Regions from separate parts of the Photobacterium sp. GB-36 genome, predicted to be linked through region 1. Evidence: predicted binding sites of a transcription regulator. Region 1 holds the regulator's gene; the other holds the start of a gene.
The links. Region 1 encodes PurR, which represses purine synthesis genes. Its sites were predicted from a motif close to TNANGNAAACGTTTNCNTNA; they were not measured.
Positions count from the first base shown of each region.

Region 2: glyA (serine hydroxymethyltransferase) is a predicted target of PurR. The motif match lies at 6,512-6,531, and genes of this name have one in related genera.

Region 1 covers NZ_PYNY01000011.1:65,448-74,931, reverse strand. The annotation lists gene hutX (heme utilization cystosolic carrier protein HutX) at 1-243, opposite strand, end outside; gene C9J46_RS11865 (energy transducer TonB) at 625-1,440, shown strand; gene C9J46_RS11860 (MotA/TolQ/ExbB proton channel family protein) at 1,444-2,145, shown strand; gene C9J46_RS11855 (biopolymer transporter ExbD) at 2,142-2,567, shown strand; gene C9J46_RS11850 (hemin ABC transporter substrate-binding protein) at 2,560-3,429, shown strand; gene C9J46_RS11845 (iron ABC transporter permease) at 3,478-4,515, shown strand; gene C9J46_RS11840 (heme ABC transporter ATP-binding protein) at 4,512-5,351, shown strand; gene purR (HTH-type transcriptional repressor PurR) at 5,757-6,761, shown strand; cyclic di-GMP riboswitch class I at 6,960-7,050, shown strand; gene C9J46_RS11830 (TfoX/Sxy family DNA transformation protein) at 7,185-7,775, shown strand; gene C9J46_RS11825 (carboxymuconolactone decarboxylase family protein) at 8,235-8,849, shown strand; gene C9J46_RS11820 (FAD-dependent oxidoreductase) at 8,842-9,484, shown strand, end outside.
Region 2 covers NZ_PYNY01000003.1:287,691-297,174, forward strand. The annotation lists gene thiL (thiamine-phosphate kinase) at 1-236, opposite strand, end outside; gene nusB (transcription antitermination factor NusB) at 369-839, opposite strand; gene ribE (6,7-dimethyl-8-ribityllumazine synthase) at 842-1,312, opposite strand; gene ribBA (bifunctional 3,4-dihydroxy-2-butanone-4-phosphate synthase/GTP cyclohydrolase II) at 1,547-2,650, opposite strand; gene C9J46_RS04725 (riboflavin synthase) at 2,702-3,358, opposite strand; gene ribD (bifunctional diaminohydroxyphosphoribosylaminopyrimidine deaminase/5-amino-6-(5-phosphoribosylamino)uracil reductase RibD) at 3,388-4,512, opposite strand; gene nrdR (transcriptional regulator NrdR) at 4,523-4,972, opposite strand; gene glyA (serine hydroxymethyltransferase) at 5,186-6,436, opposite strand; gene C9J46_RS04745 (YitT family protein) at 6,830-7,444, shown strand; gene glnB (nitrogen regulatory protein P-II) at 7,503-7,841, opposite strand; gene C9J46_RS04755 (hypothetical protein) at 7,942-8,346, opposite strand; gene purL (phosphoribosylformylglycinamidine synthase) at 8,525-9,484, opposite strand, start outside.

The DNA of each region.
Region 1 (9,484 bases):
AAAGATAGAGCCCATTGAATGCACAATCGTAGTAACAGGTCCCCATTCAGGTAACGACTCTACGATTGTTTTCGCTAAGTGGCCGGGCAATAAACACACCATTTCATCAGGGTAAGACATGACAACCTCACCTTCTGTTACGGCTAATTGCTCTGCGATTGAAACAGCATGAAGTTTTGGGTTATCAGTTAATAAATCAGCGACTTTCAATTTCAATTCTTCACGAGTGTATTGCTCAAACACCTTGGTTTTCCTTCTCTTTAGATATTTTTCTATACAACCAGCTTCCATAGAAAAAAAACTATTTATTGCGTCCATAAATTCTATGCATTTTTACTTTAGCCTTTGTTACTTAAACGTTCTCAATTGAGCAAGTCTAAGTCTTACATCATCGGCTAACTGTGCTCATGATATTAACGATCAAATAATATTGCAAATGATAATTGATATTATTCGTATTTCATGGATAATGATGTATATACTGGTTATAAACATTAGTGTTACATCTGAAAAACAACTCTAATCTATTGAATAAACGGAATTATATTAAGAAATACACCATGCAAAAAACCGCAATTAAACATTTAGTTCACATTCCTTCATCTGTTCAATAAGGCGTACATTGTGAATATAAAACGTTATCTCATTGCTGGCTGTGCCTCTATTCTCTTCCACAGTCTTATTGTGTCAGCAATGCCAGAGAAGAAGATCATTACAGTCCCTCTTGAAAAGTCGACGAGTGTGGCTGTCAACTTAGTATCACTACCTAATATAAAACCAGAAACCATCGTTGCACCTGCTACGGCTCAGCCTTCAGCAATCGTGACTCCTCAACCGGTTGTTAAAAACACACCTGCACCAAAAACAACAATGAAAAAGTTGGTCAAAAAATCACAACCTGAAAAGAAAAAGAAAACAGTTAAAGCTCCGGTTCAACCCACGAAGAAAGCCCCAAAAAAAATAGAAAAGAAGCCAGTAGTAACGAAAAATATTCAGAAAAAAGTTGAGAAAAAAACAGCGACTAAAAACGTAACAAATGCCCAACGAAAAACTGAGAAATTTGAACTTAAACCAACAAATTCTAGCCAGCCTGTGTCATCACAACTGGCATTAAATAAGACAACTAAAGCTAAAAAAACAACCGTTGGAGCACATTCACCTCAATTGGTCTCAAAACCCACGTTTGCCACGAAACCTTCCGCTGTGAAGTATCCACAATTAGCAAAACGTCGTGGTATTGAAGGCACAGTCTTAGTTGAAGTACTGATTGCAAAAGATGGTCATCAAGTTAAACAAAAACTGGTTAAATCATCTGGTGCCAATGTGCTTGATGATGCGGCACTTAAAGCGATTAAAAAGTGGCGCTTCTCACCCCATATTGTTGACGGCATTGCTATTGCACACCGTGTTCAAATTCCCGTTCGTTTCAAATTGGATTAAATCATGCCTTTTATTGATAACCTCAACCAGCAACTTGGCCTAATGGCGTGGCCTCTTATTATTTGTTCTGTGCTCACTGTTATGATTTTAACTGAGCGTCTTATTCAAGTTTTGTTATGTACCGGTGTAGGCAAAACAAAAGTTACAGCACTCCTTGCTCAACAAAACCGTCACGACGAACACGCACTAGATAATTTAACCGAGGAGCTAAAACAGCAACGCCCTTTGCTTTATAAAGGAATTGCGATGTTAATTGCGCATCGCCATTTCACTAAACCATTACGTGAAGATGCTGCCGCTATTTGGTTAATACAAAAACGCACTGAATTACGTTCAGGTTTACGCTTATTAAGTCTGATTGGTGTTATTAGTCCGTTACTTGGTTTACTCGGTACAGTGCTTGGCTTAATTGATATGTTTACCGGTATTTCCCATTCAACAGGCTCTGTGACTCCCAGCGATCTTGCTGACGGTCTTGGTCTTGCTATGCGAACAACAGCTGCTGGTTTGATCATCGCACTTCCTGCCATTACTGGTGCACAACTACTTGGGCTATGGGCTGATAATGTTACGGCTAAACTAGAACACAGTTTAAACCGTTGTAATCTTTGGCTTGAAGGAATGAATGTTGACGCTGAAAACGGGAAAACATCAGCCTGTGATACCTGCGAACAAAACCCTGCCGTTAATGGGACTGCATCATGATCAAAGCCAACAGTAGCGTTTTCCAAACTGAGGAAATGAATCCAGACCTGACTCCATTACTGGATATTATTTTTATTGTCATGGTGTTTTTACTGTTAACAGCCACAGTGAAAATTAAAGCCCTCGATGTCGATTTACCACAAACAGCAACCAAAACATTACAGACAACCCAAGCCGATCCTATTGCTATTAATTTAGTATCAGAAGCACCTTATTGGGCACTGCAAGGTAAAAAAATCAATCAATGGGATGACTTCAAAACAGCCTTGTTACAAGAAGTGAAAACTAACCCAACGAAACCTGTTGTGATTGGTGCAGATAAAGCAGCCTCTGTTGAACAAATGCTCAAATTACTCGCCTTCTTGCAAGAAAATAATATCAAAGCGACTCAGCTACTTATGGAAGAATCAAACAATGCATAAACTCTCTCTATTAAAAACCTCTTTATTGACGCTGGTGTTAGGACTTAGTAGCTACGCGCAAGCAAGTACGGACTCAGCAACTGAGAAAAATAAAATCATCAGTGCTGGTGCTTCAGTTACTCAAATCATTAACGCCTTAGATGCTAATGATCAAGTCGTCGCCGTTGATCTAACAAGTAAAGGATTAGTGGATAAATCAACCCCTAAAGTGGGTTATCACCGCCAGCTTTCAGCTGAGAACTTAATGTCTTTATCCCCGACTCACCTTGTTGGTTCTAATGAAATGGGGCCACAAAGTACACTTAACCTACTTGAGCAATCAGGTGTTGAAGTTGATATTGTTAACTCAGGGGAAACCGTCAAAGATTTGCTTACACGTATTGATCAGATTGCTAAACTCACTGATCATCAAGATCGTGCTGAAAAGCTAAAACAAAAGCTTAATGTTCAGCTAGATAAAATTAATACTGCAACAGCCAATATTAAGACTCCTAAAAAAGTCTTGTTCTTAATGATCCATGATGGTCGCCCAATTAACATTGCAGGAAGTAATACTACTGCAGATAGCATCATTACACTTGCTGGTGCTAAAAACCCTGCTGCAACATCAATCAGTAACTACAAGCCTATTTCTGGTGAAGCGCTGGTTACCATGCAACCAGATATTATTTTGTTGAGCACACGTACAGCTAGCAAGATCAAAAACATGCAAGATCTTATTGCCCAAATGCCATTAATTGCCGCAACACCGGCTGCAACAAATAATGCATTACTCACAATAAAAAGTACTGCGCTCATTGGTGGTTTAGGACTCGAGAGTGTTAATGAAGCTTTAAAGCTTAATCAGGCTATTTATCCTTAAATTACGCCTCTATCATCCCTATTTATTCGTGCGTAAGGTTGTTGTTACATGTATGCAAAACGCTTCTCAGCCCATCATATTTATATAATAAGTATCGCCTTACTTATTTTTACAGGGCTTTCTTCTATTGTTATAGGTCCTATGGCGATCAGTTATAAACAAAGTTTGTTAGCACTATTACCCGGTGATCATGAACTTGCTAAACATGTCAGCCTAGTGATCCATCAAATTCGTTTACCACGTACGCTTCTCTGTTTTGCTATCGGTGCAATTTTAGCTGTATGTGGCGCTGTACTACAGGGACTGTTTCGCAACCCGCTTGCAGATCCTGGGATCATCGGAATCACTGGCGGTGCAGGCTTAGGTGCTGCATTGGCCATTGTCTTATTTGCCCCTCTCACCGCATCATTCCCTCAGCTTTTAAACTTCGCTATTGTGCCTATTTTTGCCTTTATTGGCGGCGCAATCAGCACCGTTTTAGTTTATCGCTTAGGCACAGATAAAAACGGCACATCGGTGATGATCATGCTACTCGCTGGTGTCGCGATAACCGCAATTTCAGGCGCAGGGCTTGGGTTACTCAATTATGTTGCCGACGATCAAGCCTTACGTGATTTATCATTGTGGTCAATGGGTTCACTGGCTGGTGCAACATGGACAGGCATTATTCTCGCCTATTGCACATTCGGGTTACTCTTTACCTATTTTTATCGTCATACCAGTAATTTAAACGCGTTGTTATTAGGCGAAGCTGAAGCTCGACATATGGGGGTTAACACCCAAAAACTAAAACGTAATTTAATTATTACATGTGCTGCGGGAGTGGGTATGACTGTTGCCGTTTGTGGCCCGATTGGCTTTATTGGCTTGGTTATTCCTCATGTGGGGAGAATGCTAACTGGTCCAAATCATAGAACCTTATTGCCAATTTCGGCTTTACTTGGCGGATTAATCCTCTTGGTTGCCGATATGATTGCTCGAAGCGCATTCTCGCCTCAAGAACTGCCGGTTGGGATCATCACCGCCATGTTAGGCGCGCCTTTCTTTATCTATTTATTAGTTAATCAAAAGAGTCAGATGTCATGACGTTAAATCATTCAGCAAAGGTCGATTTTACAGCAAGTAGCGACAAAGTCTGTGTTATTCAGGCTCGCGACTTATCATTACAATTCGGTGATAAAGTCCTGCTAAATCATCTTGATATTGATATTCACGCAGGAGAAGTCACCGCATTACTTGGGCCAAACGGTGCAGGTAAAAGTACCCTGTTAAAAGTATTATGTGGTGAGATTACGCCAAAATCAGGCACGGTTTCTTTCTTTGATCAACCGCTTAATAATTGGGCTCGGGAAGAATTGGCATGTCACTTAGGTGTCCTTCCACAACATAGCGCATTATCGTTTGCCTTTACCGCGAAAGAAGTTGTCGAGCTAGGCGCAATTCCATTGCAGCTCACTTCGCCTGAACTGAAAGATGCAACAGCATCAAGCATGCAATATGTTGATATTAACAATTTAGCTAAACGTCTCTACCCCACCTTATCGGGGGGTGAAAAACAGCGTGTACACCTTGCCCGGGTTTTAACACAACTCAGTAAAGCCGGTGATAAATGTATCTTGATGTTAGATGAACCCACCTCAGCACTCGATCTCGCCCACCAGCACCACACCTTACAAATTGCCCAAAATATGGCTATACAAGGCGCCGCTGTAATTGTGGTATTGCACGATTTAAACCTTGCAGCCCAATACACTGATCGGATGATTTTCCTTAATGAAGGAGAAATAAAAGCCGACGGCACGCCAACACAAGTTCTTACTCCTGAAGTAATAGATACCTTATATGGTTGGCCTGTCAGTGTTCATACTCATCCAAGTGGTGATTTTCCTTATCTTTTATCAGCCAATCATTCTGTTTTTTAACGTTTTATCTATTAATGACTAGATATACACAATAAATTGAAGCTATTAGCATGACAAACATCGAGTTTTTACGGTTAATGATCAATTAATTCAATCAAGTTGAATAGAAAGATTGCACAACGCAAAACACACAGTAAAATGTGATCGCAAGCGATTACATGTGTAATTAGTGTAAAAATAGTTTCTATCTTCTAATGCCGCATTTTACTGCGGCTTTAGTTGTTTATGATCCATGATAATTGCAACACCCTATAATTCGGTATCAAATTGAATAATTAAGTAGCTAATAACTAAAGGATCTTCATCTCTGCGAGTGAACTCGTAAGCCATAGACTACGTAATTAATCAATTTGGTATCAAAAACCTTTGTCAGATCCTAATCTGACCATGATAAGAAGAATAAATATGGCAACCATTAAAGACGTTGCACGTATGGCAGGTGTATCAACTACTACAGTGTCGCACGTGATTAATAAAACACGCTTTGTTGCAGAAGCAACGCAACAAAAAGTTTTGGCTGCAGTAGATGAACTTAACTACGCCCCAAGTGCAGTAGCGCGAAGCTTAAAATGTAATACAACACGTACTATCGGCATGTTAGTCACTAAATCGACTAACCCATTTTTTGCCGAAGTTGTGCATGGTGTTGAAGAATATTGTTATGGTGCAGGCTACACACTGATCTTATGTAACACCGAAGGTAACTTAGAAAAACAACGTGATTACTTACGTATGCTTTCTGAAAAGCGTGTTGATGGCCTATTGGTTATGTGCAGCGATCTGGATCAAATGCTGCTCGATTTACTTGAGCGTAAAAATGATCTTCCTATGGTTATCATGGACTGGGGCCCAGAAAGCCCACATACTGATAATATTCTAGATAACGCTGAAAACGGCGGTTATATTGCGACTAAGCACCTTATTGAAAATGGTCATAAGAAAATTGGCTGTTTATCTGGGCAAGTTGATAAGTCTACTTGTCAAGAGCGCCTAAAGGGCTTCCGTAAAGCGATGAAAGAAGCAGATCTCACTGTTAATGCTAATTGGCTACTTGACGGTGACTTTGAGTGTGAGTCAGCCGTTGAAGCTGCTCATAAGTTTATCGCAATGGAAGATCGCCCTACTGCTATCTTCTGCTTTAACGACATTATGGCCATGGCTCTGATCAGTACCTTTGAACAGGCAGGTCTGCGTGTTCCTGATGATATCTCAATCATTGGCTACGATAACATTGACCTTGCGCCCTACTTTGCGCCACCGCTAACAACTATCCACCAGCCTAAACGTCGTTTAGGTAAAAAGGCCATCGAAATCTTGCTAGAGCGTGTGAAAGACAAGAATCATGAGCGTCAAACCTTTGAAATGACGCCTAAACTTGTTGAGAGAAAATCGGTTAAAGATCTCAACTAATAAAATTTATCTTTCTATGTTAAGGAAAAGCCGATAAGTTAACCTTGTTGGCTTTTTTTTTACTTATAAAAAACAATCATGAGTATTTATAATTATAAAGCTTATTAAAATAAGCTAAGAACAAATACCTGAACCAATATCACATTTTTGAGAGCTTAGATTTAATATTAAAAGTATTATTTAATATAACTTTATATAGTCACGAACTGGCAAATTAATTGAAAGATTAAGACGCAAAACCACCGGCCTAAAAATTATGTTAATAATTCAAGGTAGCGGGGTTACCGAAGGATTATTATTGAACCGACAATATTATGACACAAACTTAACAATATATTGACAGTATCAATGTGTAGATTAATTAATCTATTTCCTCGCTCTTAATGTTTAGGTGACACTCATATTTTTTCACCGAGTAGAAGCATGGATAAACCAATATTAAAAGATTCATTAAAATTATTTGACCATTTTGGTTCAATAAAATCACGGTCGATGTTTGGCGGTTTTGGCATTTTTTCTGGTGATACAATGTTTGCATTAGTTGTGAACGATAAACTTCACTTACGTGCAAATGCTGAAACTGAAAAGGAATTCAAACAAGCTGGCTTGGAACCCTATGTTTATAAAAAACGTGGCTTCCCTGTTGTAACCAAGCACTATGCAATACCCGACCAATGGTGGGATGAACCCACAAAGATTGTAGCTCAAGGTAGGTATTCACTGGATGCAGCAGAAAAAGACAAGCAAGAAAAGGAGAGTTGCGTACCTGACCGAATTAAAGATTTACCTAATCTACGATTATCAAATGAAAGAATGCTTAAAAAAGCAGGCATAAACACTATTGAACAACTTCTAGCAGTGGGCTCTCTTGGCGCATATAAAGCACTTCAAGAATCACAAACAAGTCCATTGAGTATTGAATTGCTTTGGGCATTGGAAGGTGCAATTAGCGGTCAACATTGGTCAGTTATTCCTGAGCAACGTCGAAATGAACTATTATCTGCCTTATCTTAAAAATATAAGTTGTCTTAAATATAAAATACTTAGGAATAAAAGAGCCCCCATTCTTTTATTTCTAAGTATACCTTTCAAAAATAATTTCCGTATTATCCTTATCTTCCTTTATAAAATTCAATATTTATTTGGTTTAATTGCATAATAACAAACTTTTGCCATTAAATTAATTCCCTCCGTTTTGCACTCCTTGATTTATATAAATGATAATTATCTTTATTTATATTCCATGCCTAATTATTTGCTAATACGACCAATAACCCATCTTCTCACTAATAAATAACGCGGCGCTTTAAACTGTCTTATCTCCTGCTGATTTTTTCACCAACCAATTGAAGAAAAAGAAATATTTATCATTAAATGAAATACAATGTCTGATCTTAAGGTCTACATGTTTACAACTGCTACTGAGTAAGATCGTATAAAACCCTACTTTTAGGGTATTTTTTAAGGAATCACATGCGCATTTCGATCAAAAAAATTGACTCTTTATGGGTAAAGCCTTTGCTATGGCTTCAAGCTCGCCACTATGGTCAAGTATTAAACCCTGCAAAGCTATGGGGACGTAAACCTGTCTTATTTTGGTTAGTCGCAGGTTTTTTTGGTTTTCTCGACCGTAAAAAGTCACCGATTCAAGATGTCATGCGATCTTTGGTCTGTGTGCGTGTTTCACAATTAAACGATTGTGCCTTTTGTGTTGATGCCAATGGTATGAAGCTCGCCGAACGTTGTGATTCAGAAGATAAAATTAAAGCACTCGCCAACTGGCAACACTCTACGCTGTTTACAGATCAAGAACGCGCTGTGTTGGCCTACACTGAAGCGATGACAATAACAGGCAAACGAGTGACAGATGAAATGCTTGTCGCGCTACAAGAATGGTATAGCAGTGATGATATTATTGAACTCACTGCTTTAGTTAGCTTTCAGAACTTGTCGGCGAAATTTAACACTGCGCTCGATGTGCCAGCACAAGGCTTTTGTTCTCTTCCTATTACGCCTAACGATATTGCTCAAGATAACGTGCAAGCATCAGATAAAAACATAACGAAAAAGGATCAGGCAAATGAATAAGAAAAAAACGCTATTGCTGCTGGTCATTGTCAGCCTTATTGCGTTATGGCTACATTTTGATCTAGGCCAATACCTTACCCTTGAGTTCATCAAGCAAGAGCAATTAGCCCTACAAGCAAAGATTGAAAGTCAACTTTTCACTGCTTACTTGTTTTTCTTTGTACTCTATATTGCCGTGACAGCCCTTTCCTTACCCGGCGCTGCAATTTTAACGTTGCTTGGAGCGGCATTATTTGGTTTTTGGCCTAGCCTTATTATTATTTCTTTTGCCAGCACAATAGGTGCAACATTGGCTTTTCTATCAAGCCGCTATATTTTGCAAGACTGGGTACAACAGCGGTTTGGACAACGCCTCGCGACCATTAATCAAGGGATTGAAAACGAAGGCGCATTTTATCTATTAACGCTGCGTTTAATCCCTGTAGTGCCGTTTTTTCTGATCAACTTACTAATGGGTTTAACCCCGATTAAAACTCGTACCTTCTTCTTTGTCAGTCAGCTTGGCATGCTGGCTGGAACTGCTATTTATGTGAATGCCGGTACTCAACTGAGTAACATTAATAGTTTGAGCGAAATCATCTCATTTCCTGTATTGATATCTCTTGTATTACTCGGGATCTTCCCACTGCTCGCAA
Region 2 (9,484 bases), on a different contig from region 1:
ATGGCGGCTAGATCACTTAAATTTGAGGCTAATGCTTTATGTGCGACTAATTTAGGATCAGCATCTTCCAGAAAATGCGTGCCGGCAACTAACGAATCGGTACTGATCGCTAATTGACACCCTTCTGGAACACGAACTAATGCGCAATCATCACCAATCGCAAGATCAACATCTTCTCGCTTAACATTCTGGTGTTCAAAGTACCGCCCAATTAAATCAAATTCACCTTGTGCCATAATCGTTCAACTCATCCATTATCAGCCACCATTATAATGCCCTTATCTTTACGATTGCTTCATATCAACACAATAGATAAAAAAAAAGCCAGCTAAGCTGACTTCTTTTATCTAGTTTCGTTACTTCGAAAATTACTTTTCTTTACGAAGTGTTGGTGCAGCTTTATCAAGTACACCATTAACGAACTTGTGGCTATCTTCCGCACCGAATAGCTTAGCTAATTCGATTGCTTCGTTAATAACAACTTTAAATGGTACGTCTTCACGCTTAACCATTTCGTACATTGCAAGACGAAGTAGCGCAAGTTCCATCTGATCAAGATCCTGTAGCGGACGAGATAAGTATGGACGCATCTTGCTATCAAGTTCTTGGTGGCTTAGTACTACGCCTGTGAACAGATCACGGAAGTAGCTAACATCAGTATGTGGTGCAGCAAGAACTGGCGCATCAGCTTGATGTTCTTCTTCTTCAAACTTATCGCCAGAAAGAAAATGTTGCTCAATATCAGCAACATTACCTTTCGTAAGTTGCCAAGAGTAAATAGCTTGTACAGCAAACTGACGTGCATTACGACGTGCGGCTGGTTTCACAGTAACCCCCATTATTAGGATTCGATTTGGGACAGGACATTAACCATTTCGAGCGCGCTTAGTGCAGCCTCTGCCCCTTTATTACCAGCCTTGGTACCGGCACGCTCAATGGCTTGTTCAATAGAATCTACAGTCAAAACACCAAAAGCAACTGGAGTATTATACTCAAGTGCGATTTGTGCTAGACCTTTATTACACTCACCGGCAACATAATCGAAGTGCGGTGTACCGCCACGAATAACTGAGCCTAGAGCAACGATTGCATCATAACGGTCGCTTTTAGCAACCTGTTGAGCAACAAGTGGTAGCTCGTAAGCACCTGGACAACGAACAACAGTAATGTTGTCTTCGCTAACCTGTCCTTGACGTTTCAGCGCATCTAATGCACCTGAAAGTAAGCTTTCGTTAATAAAGCTGTTGAAGCGTGCAATTACGATAGCAACTTTTGCGTTTGGTGCCGCGATGGCGCCTTCAATTACCTTCATGGGCCTTCCTGTGACTATGTCTTTCCGGTTTGAGAAACCGCGGGAGTCTATCACACTTTGCAATATCTCTGCTATGGACAACCGTCGGTTTCAACAGATTTGTTAATATTTATTGCTTATCTGTCCTTGATTCGACCAATAAACAGTATTGAAAGCGGTAGTTAAAAATAATAATTGTCTTTAGCTACCGCAGATATCAGTTATTTTATCACTAGCGTCTAACATTTGGTGAATTTAATCACAAATATACTCAACGACTTCTAAGCCAAAACCTGATAGTGAATGATAACGTTGCGTACTTGATGACAATAAACGCATTTTACTTACGCCTAAATCAGAAAGAATTTGTGAGCCAACACCAACTTGGCGAGACGGATCTTTCTGTGTCACTTTCACCTTAGGTTGACCTGCTTCTTCCGCAGCAATATTTTTCACTTTATGAATAATGGCATCAGTTGGTTCTTGTTTACTTAAAATAACCAATACACCATTTTCTTCGCTAATGCGCTTCATTGCTGCAGGCAGCGTCCATTGCGTTGCACCTGATTGCAGAATATCTTTAAACGTATCTTGCAAGTGAACACGTACAAGCGTTTCTTCACCCGCTTTGATATCGCCTTTACGCAGTGCATAGTGCACTTCGTTATCAATCTTGTCACGGTAAGTGATCATCTCAAACTCACCGAACTCTGTTGGTAATCGACACTCAGCTACACGCTCAATCGTGGTTTCATGATTATTACGGTATTCAATCAGATCAGCAATTGTACCTAATTTAAGGCCATGTTTTTCCGCAAACACTTCAAGCTGCGGGCGACGTGCCATCGTGCCATCTTCATTTAAGATCTCAACAATCACACTTGATGGCTCAAGGCCAGCTAAACGCGCAACATCACAACCCGCTTCAGTGTGACCTGCGCGGGTTAATACGCCACCTTCTTGTGCCATTAATGGGAAGATATGGCCCGGCATAACAATATCAGCTGCAGTCGCATTTGCTGCAACGGCTGCTTGTACTGTGCGAGAACGATCAGCGGCTGAAATACCCGTAGTTACCCCTTCAGCTGCTTCAATAGAAACAGTGAAAGGTGTGCCAAACTGTTCGGTATTTTCTTGAACCATTAAAGGCAAGTTCAATTTTTGACAACGGGCTTTGCTCAGTGTCAGACAAATTAGACCACGACCATAGGTCGCCATAAAATTAATAGCTTCAGGTGTAATTTTTTCAGATGCAATAATCAGATCGCCTTCATTTTCACGATCTTCATCATCCATCAGAATAACCATTTTGCCCTGACGAATATCATCAATAATTTCTTTTGCGCTGCTTAAAGCCATAACACTACCCTTAATTCTTATGTACCTTAGCTGACTAGCTAATCATCATATTTAGCCAAGAAAACCCGTTCTCGCTAATAAATCCATTGTGACTTGCGGTTTTTTATCTGCAGCTTTATCACCCAACATTAAACGCTCTAAATAGCGGGCAATCACATCTACTTCAAGATTTATCATTCGGCCTGGTTTGAATGCGTCCATTGTTGTTTCTAATGCTGTATGCGGAACAATGGTTAACTTAAATTCATCACCATTAATTTCATTCACCGTTAAGCTAATCCCATCAACCGCAACCGAGCCTTTTTCTGAGATATATTTCGCTAAATGCGCGGGTACTTTTACCCAAAACTCAATAGCGCGTCCCGTATGGTGACGTTCAATAATCTCAGCAACAGCATCAACATGACCAGATACCATATGACCGCCAAAACGCGTCGTCGGTAACATCGCTTTTTCTAAGTTGACGACCTGACCAGCCTGATAATGAGCAAAGGCAGTACGTTTTAAGGTTTCTAATGACAGATCAGCAACATAGCCTTTACCTGTCAATTTAACCACAGTTAAGCACACCCCATTTGTCGCAATACTGTCACCCAATTTAACATCGGACAGATCAAGATTGCCTGAGTCGACAGTGACAGAAATATCAGCGCCTTTAGGTGTTAAAGCGGTAATGGTTCCAATTGCTTCAATGATACCGGTGAACATGGAGAGTCCTTGCTTCTTTATTCTATTGATTAACAGCGTTTAACGGTGGCTGTAATTTTTACATCACAATCAACCATACGTAGATCTGTAATATTCAGATCGATAACTTGATCCATCGCGGTTAATGGCGATAAATTCATTAAACTACGACTATCAGCCCCCATTAATTTTGGGGCCTGATATAAAATCAAACAATCAACTAATTGTGCTTCAAGTAATCCACCCGCAAGCCCAGCGCCAGCTTCAACCCAAATATGGTTTATGCCATTTTCTGCTAACTTGCGCATGAGTAATGTGAGATCGAGTTGTTGGCTATTTTCTCGGGTAGGAATTATCCACTGAGACACGGAGTCAGGCCAATCTTCATTACCTATTTCTGCGCGTGCCAAAATCGTTTCTCCCGGAAGGTGAAATAACTGATATGCCGGGGTTAATCGGTTTTGGCTGTCAATAATAACGCGAATAGGTTGACGAACATCTGCTTGTGGATATTCATCTTGAATCTGTGTACCCAACTCACTCCAACGCACATTCAGTGATGGATCATCAGCGATAACAGTGGCACTGGTTGATAATATTGCACCAGCTTGCGCACGATGACGTTGAACATCAGCACGAGCATAAGGCCCAGTGATCCATTTACTTTCACCGTTCGCTAACGCTGTTTTACCGTCAAGACTTGATGCCAGTTTTAATTCAACATACGGCATCTTGGTTGTCATTTGTTTAATGAACGCTTTATTAATGGCTTGAGCCTCTTCTTTAAGAAGCCCTACTTGCACATCTACCCCCGCTTTTTGCAACATTTCAACGCCACGTCCAGCCACTAACGGGTTAGGATCAACCATGGCACAAATAACTCTACTTACGCCTGATTTAATTAATGCTTCAGCGCAAGGTGGTGTGCGTCCGTAATGAGAGCAGGGCTCTAAAGTGACATAGGCTGTTGCACCTTTCGCGCGCGCACCTGCTTGTTTTAATGCAAACACCTCCGCATGGGATTCTCCCGCGCGAAAATGAAAACCTTCACCAAGGATTTCATCGCCATTAGCAATAACACAACCCACCTTCGGGTTTGGCGCTGTTGTAAAACAACCACGTTTAGCTAACTGAATAGCGCGTAGCATTAATCGTGTATCAAGGTTAGTAAACATTACACTCAGCTTAACGTTCTAGTTTGGCTATTTCTTCACCAAACTCACGAATATCTTCAAAACTACGGTAAACCGATGCAAAGCGAATATAGGCGACTTTATCGAGCTCTTTTAATGCTTCCATCACTAAGTTGCCGATCATCTCTGAAGGCACTTCTCGCTCTCCAGTTGCGCGTAAACGAGTTTTAATATTATTAATCGCACGCTCGATGTCATCCGTACTCACAGGACGTTTTTCTAATGCGCGTTGAATACCACCTCGAAGTTTTTCTTCATTAAACGGATCACGATTGCCATTGGTTTTCACCACACGAGGCATTACCAATTCGGCCGTTTCAAAGGTCGTATAACGTTCATTACAAGCTAAACATTGGCGGCGTCGGCGCACTTGGTGGCCATCCGCAACCAATCGTGAATCGATTACTTTGGTGTCATTCGCACCGCAAAAAGGACAATGCATTTAGCCTCCTACATTTAATCGCTTCAGTGTAACTCATTTAAAACCGTTAATGAGAATATTCACCCTGTTTTTCTACTCATTTTGATTAAAAAGCCACGAATAGTCGGTTTATTGTTCACTCCGAAAAAGCGCAAAATATAAAAAAGGCTTACCTAGTGGTAAGCCTTTATCATCATAACTCGACAGTTATGTTACTTAATGCATCTAAGTAGATTAAGCGTAAACAGGTAGACGCTTACAAATATCTAAAACTTTTGCTTTTGTTTCTGCAATAACTTCTTCGTTATCAACATTGTCTAAAACATCACACATCCAACCTGCAAGTTGACGCGCATCATCAGCAGTAAAGCCACGACGAGTAATAGACGGTGTGCCAACACGGATCCCTGATGTTACAAATGGGCTACGTGGGTCATTTGGTACACTGTTTTTGTTAACTGTGATGTTAGCGGCACCTAGTGCTGCATCGGCTTCTTTACCAGTGATACCTTTATCGATCAAATCAACAAGGAATAAGTGGTTTTCAGTGCTACCAGAAACAATCTTGTAACCGCGCTCTAGGAATTCACCTACCATTACTTTTGCGTTTTCAACAACACGTGCTTGGTAGTCTTTAAATTCTGGCTCCATTGCTTCTTTAAATGCGACTGCTTTTGCCGCAATAACATGCATTAGAGGACCACCTTGACCACCAGGGAATACTGCAGAGTTCAGCTTCTTATAAAGATCTTCACCTTCATTAGATAGGATAAGACCACCACGAGGACCTGCTAGTGTTTTGTGCGTTGTTGTTGTAACAACATGTGCATGTGGAACTGGGTTAGGATAAACACCCGCTGCAATCAGACCCGCTACGTGCGCCATATCCACAAAGAAGTACGCGCCAACTTTGTCTGCGATTTCACGCATGCGTTTCCAATCAACAATTTGAGAGTAAGCTGAAAAACCACCGATGATCATCTTTGGTTTGTGCTCAAGCGCTAACGCTTCAACTTCAGCGTAATCAATTTGACCGCTTTCATCGATACCGTATGGGATCACGTTGTAAAGCTTACCAGAGAAGTTTACAGGTGAGCCGTGAGTTAAGTGGCCGCCGTGAGCAAGACTCATACCTAGTACGGTATCGCCAGCATTCAGAAGTGCCATGTAAACAGCATTGTTCGCTTGTGAGCCTGAGTGAGGCTGAACGTTCGCGTATTCTGCACCAAATAGCTGACAAGCACGGTCGATAGCCAGTTGCTCGGCTTTATCAACAAACTCACAACCACCGTAATAGCGCTTGCCTGGATAACCTTCAGCATATTTGTTTGTTAGCTGAGAGCCTTGCGCTTCCATTACACGTGGGCTTGTGTAGTTTTCAGAAGCAATCAACTCGATGTGTTCTTCCTGACGAGCTGTTTCTTCCTGAATGGCTGCAAATAGTTCCGCATCATAATCAGCAATATTCATATCGCGCTTTAGCATCTGTATCTCCTAACTCAGCTAAGTTAAATACCATTTTGAGCAAAAACTGAAAAATCGCAATGCTAGGCGCCACGTGGACGCAAACGTTTTCGTCTTGCTTGTTAATTATCGTCTATCTTACATAAATTGATCTAAATCAGGTAGTCCTAATTGTTCTTTTTCTTAATGATTAACTCGGTTTATTTTCAATAGAGCATGAATAATTTTCATCTTGATATACGATTCATGGCTCGATTTTAAATCAAATATAGATGGCAAGTATTTTAACAATAAAATTATTTACAACAGTGTAAAAAATAAATTACAACGCTAAAAAGTGCTTTTCACACGTAAACTTTTATAAATTCTTATTCCCTCTTACTATGGCTTTATTATTTACAAGGAGTTGTTCCATTGAGTCGTATTAAACATCCTGTTCATGAAAATATGATCGCTATTTTAACGGGGACATTTATTGTTGCTCAGGGCATATTTTTTCTACAGCAAAGCCAGTTATTAACGGGAGGCACGACAGGACTCGCGTTACTACTCACCCATTTTGTCGATATCTCTTTTGGTAAGCTGTATTTTTTAATGAACTGTCCGTTTTATTTAATGGCATGGTTTAGAATGGGCAAATCTTTTGCTATTAGCAGCGTCTTATCTGGTGCATTGGTCTCTATTATGGTGGATAACCTTCACCATGTATTAGCTATCAGTTGGCTTAATCCAATTTACTGCGCAGTGATTGGTGGCTTATTGATGGGGCTTGGTATGCTGATATTATTCCGTCATCACACCAGTCTTGGTGGATTTAATGTTCTGGTTTTATTCCTTCAAGATAAATTTGGTATTTCAGCAGGAAAAATCCAAATGTCGATAGATATCTGTATCTTGGTTGCATCCTTTTTCTTTGTTACCCCAACCACTTTATTGCTTTCAATTCTTGGTGCAATTACCCTAAATATTGTCCTTGCAATGAACTACAAACCAGGCCGATATAACCCTGTGGTCCCTGATGTGAATTAGCAATAAAAAAGGAGCATTACAGTCAATGTAATGCCCCTTTTTTGTATTCTTATACAACTTAAATCGCGTCTTCGTCTTCTTCTCCGGTACGAATACGCACTACACGTTCAATATCAAACATGAATATTTTACCATCACCAATCTTACCTGTTTGTGCCGTTTCAACAATCGTATCAATGCATTGCTCTGCTACTTCATCAGTGACAACAATTTCAATTTTCACTTTAGGTAAAAAATCGACCATGTATTCTGCGCCACGGTATAATTCGGTATGGCCTTTCTGACGTCCAAACCCTTTCACTTCAGACACCGTCATGCCAGTAATACCTACTTCCGCTAATGCCTCACGAACGTCATCAAGCTTAAATGGCTTAATTATCGCTTCAATTTTTTTCATTCTCATCATCCTTTACTGAGCAGAAGTAATATTTTTACTTACAAGCAATTGATTTAATTGCTCTCATTATCGCAGATCCTACAGACAAATTTAAATTTATTTAAACTTCATGCAGTAAGTTTCGATCCATCCTACGCAATAATAAAAAAACTGAATACACTAAAACTACACTATTTAGCCCTAAGATCACCTGATTGCGATAAACACTAGGGACAAGTTCGGGGAGTATCGGAATAATACTGATATTAAGAAACATCGTTGCAGCAGGTATGTAGAAATACAGAGGAAGAAATCCCCATTTTTGACCTTTTAGTAAACCAATAATTGCCAACACGCCAGAAAATAAGACCAGTAAAACGATAATATTTGGCACTATAACTATTTGAGAGGTAGTAAAAAATTGGTCAAATCGGTCGAATTGACGAAAAATGCTTAGCGCAACCAGCACTGCCAGTATTTGGGATGCAATACATAAACGTAAAACTCTGGGAATACCTTCTCCCATATATAATCCTTTATCGCAATAAAAATTCCATTACATCTTATTCCCCAATTATAACCGTCTATTTTCAATTTTTAATGTGATTATTATCAATTAAAGGGTTGAAAAAGTGATTTTTATACAAGAAGAATAAAAAACCGCCATTTCTGGCGGTTTTTTGATTCTTCAACGCTGTTCTTTATTAACCTAAATTAACACGCGCATTTCTAAACATACGCATCCATGGGCTATTTTCACTCCAGTCATCTGGGTGCCATGAGTTTGCAACGGTTCTAAACACACGCTCAGGGTGCGGCATCATGATGGTTACACGGCCATCTGTTGTCGTCACACTGGTAATACCGTTTGGTGAACCATTAGGGTTCGCAGGGTACTGTTCTGTTAGCTTACCGTAGTTATCAATATATCGTAGTGCAACAATATCGGCTTGCTCTAATGCAGCAAGATGATCAGCATTACGCACTTCAACACGACCTTCACCATGAGATACCGCAATTGGCATGTGAGAGCCTGCCATTTCGTTAAAGAATAATGATGGGCTTTGTTGTACTTCAACCAAGCTAAAACGAGCTTCAAAACGCTCAGATTCATTGCGTACAAAACGCGGCCATAAATCAGCACCTGGAATTAAGTCACGAAGGTTAGACATCATCTGACAACCGTTACAAACACCTAATGCCAACGTATCATTACGGTTAAAGAAAGCTTCAAATTGATCACGCGCAATATTGTTAAACAATACTGACTTCGCCCAACCTTCACCCGCACCTAATACATCACCGTAAGAGAAACCACCACAAGCAACTAAGCCGTTGAAACCATCAAGTTTCACGTTACCCGCTAAAATGTCACTCATATGAACATCTTTCGCATCAAAGCCTGCACGATCAAAGGCTGCCGCCATTTCAACGTGAGAGTTAACCCCTTGCTCACGTAAAATCGCCATTTGCGGTTTAGCGCCAAGATTAATCGCAGGGGCAATAAATGGAGCCGCTACATCATCATTAATATCAAACGTCAGCTTCACATTTAAACCAGGATCTTGGGTATCTTTCTTGGCTTCAAATTCTTGCAATGCGCCAGCTGGGTTATCACGCATCACTTGCATTTGGTAAGTAGTTTCAGCCCATACGGCACGAAG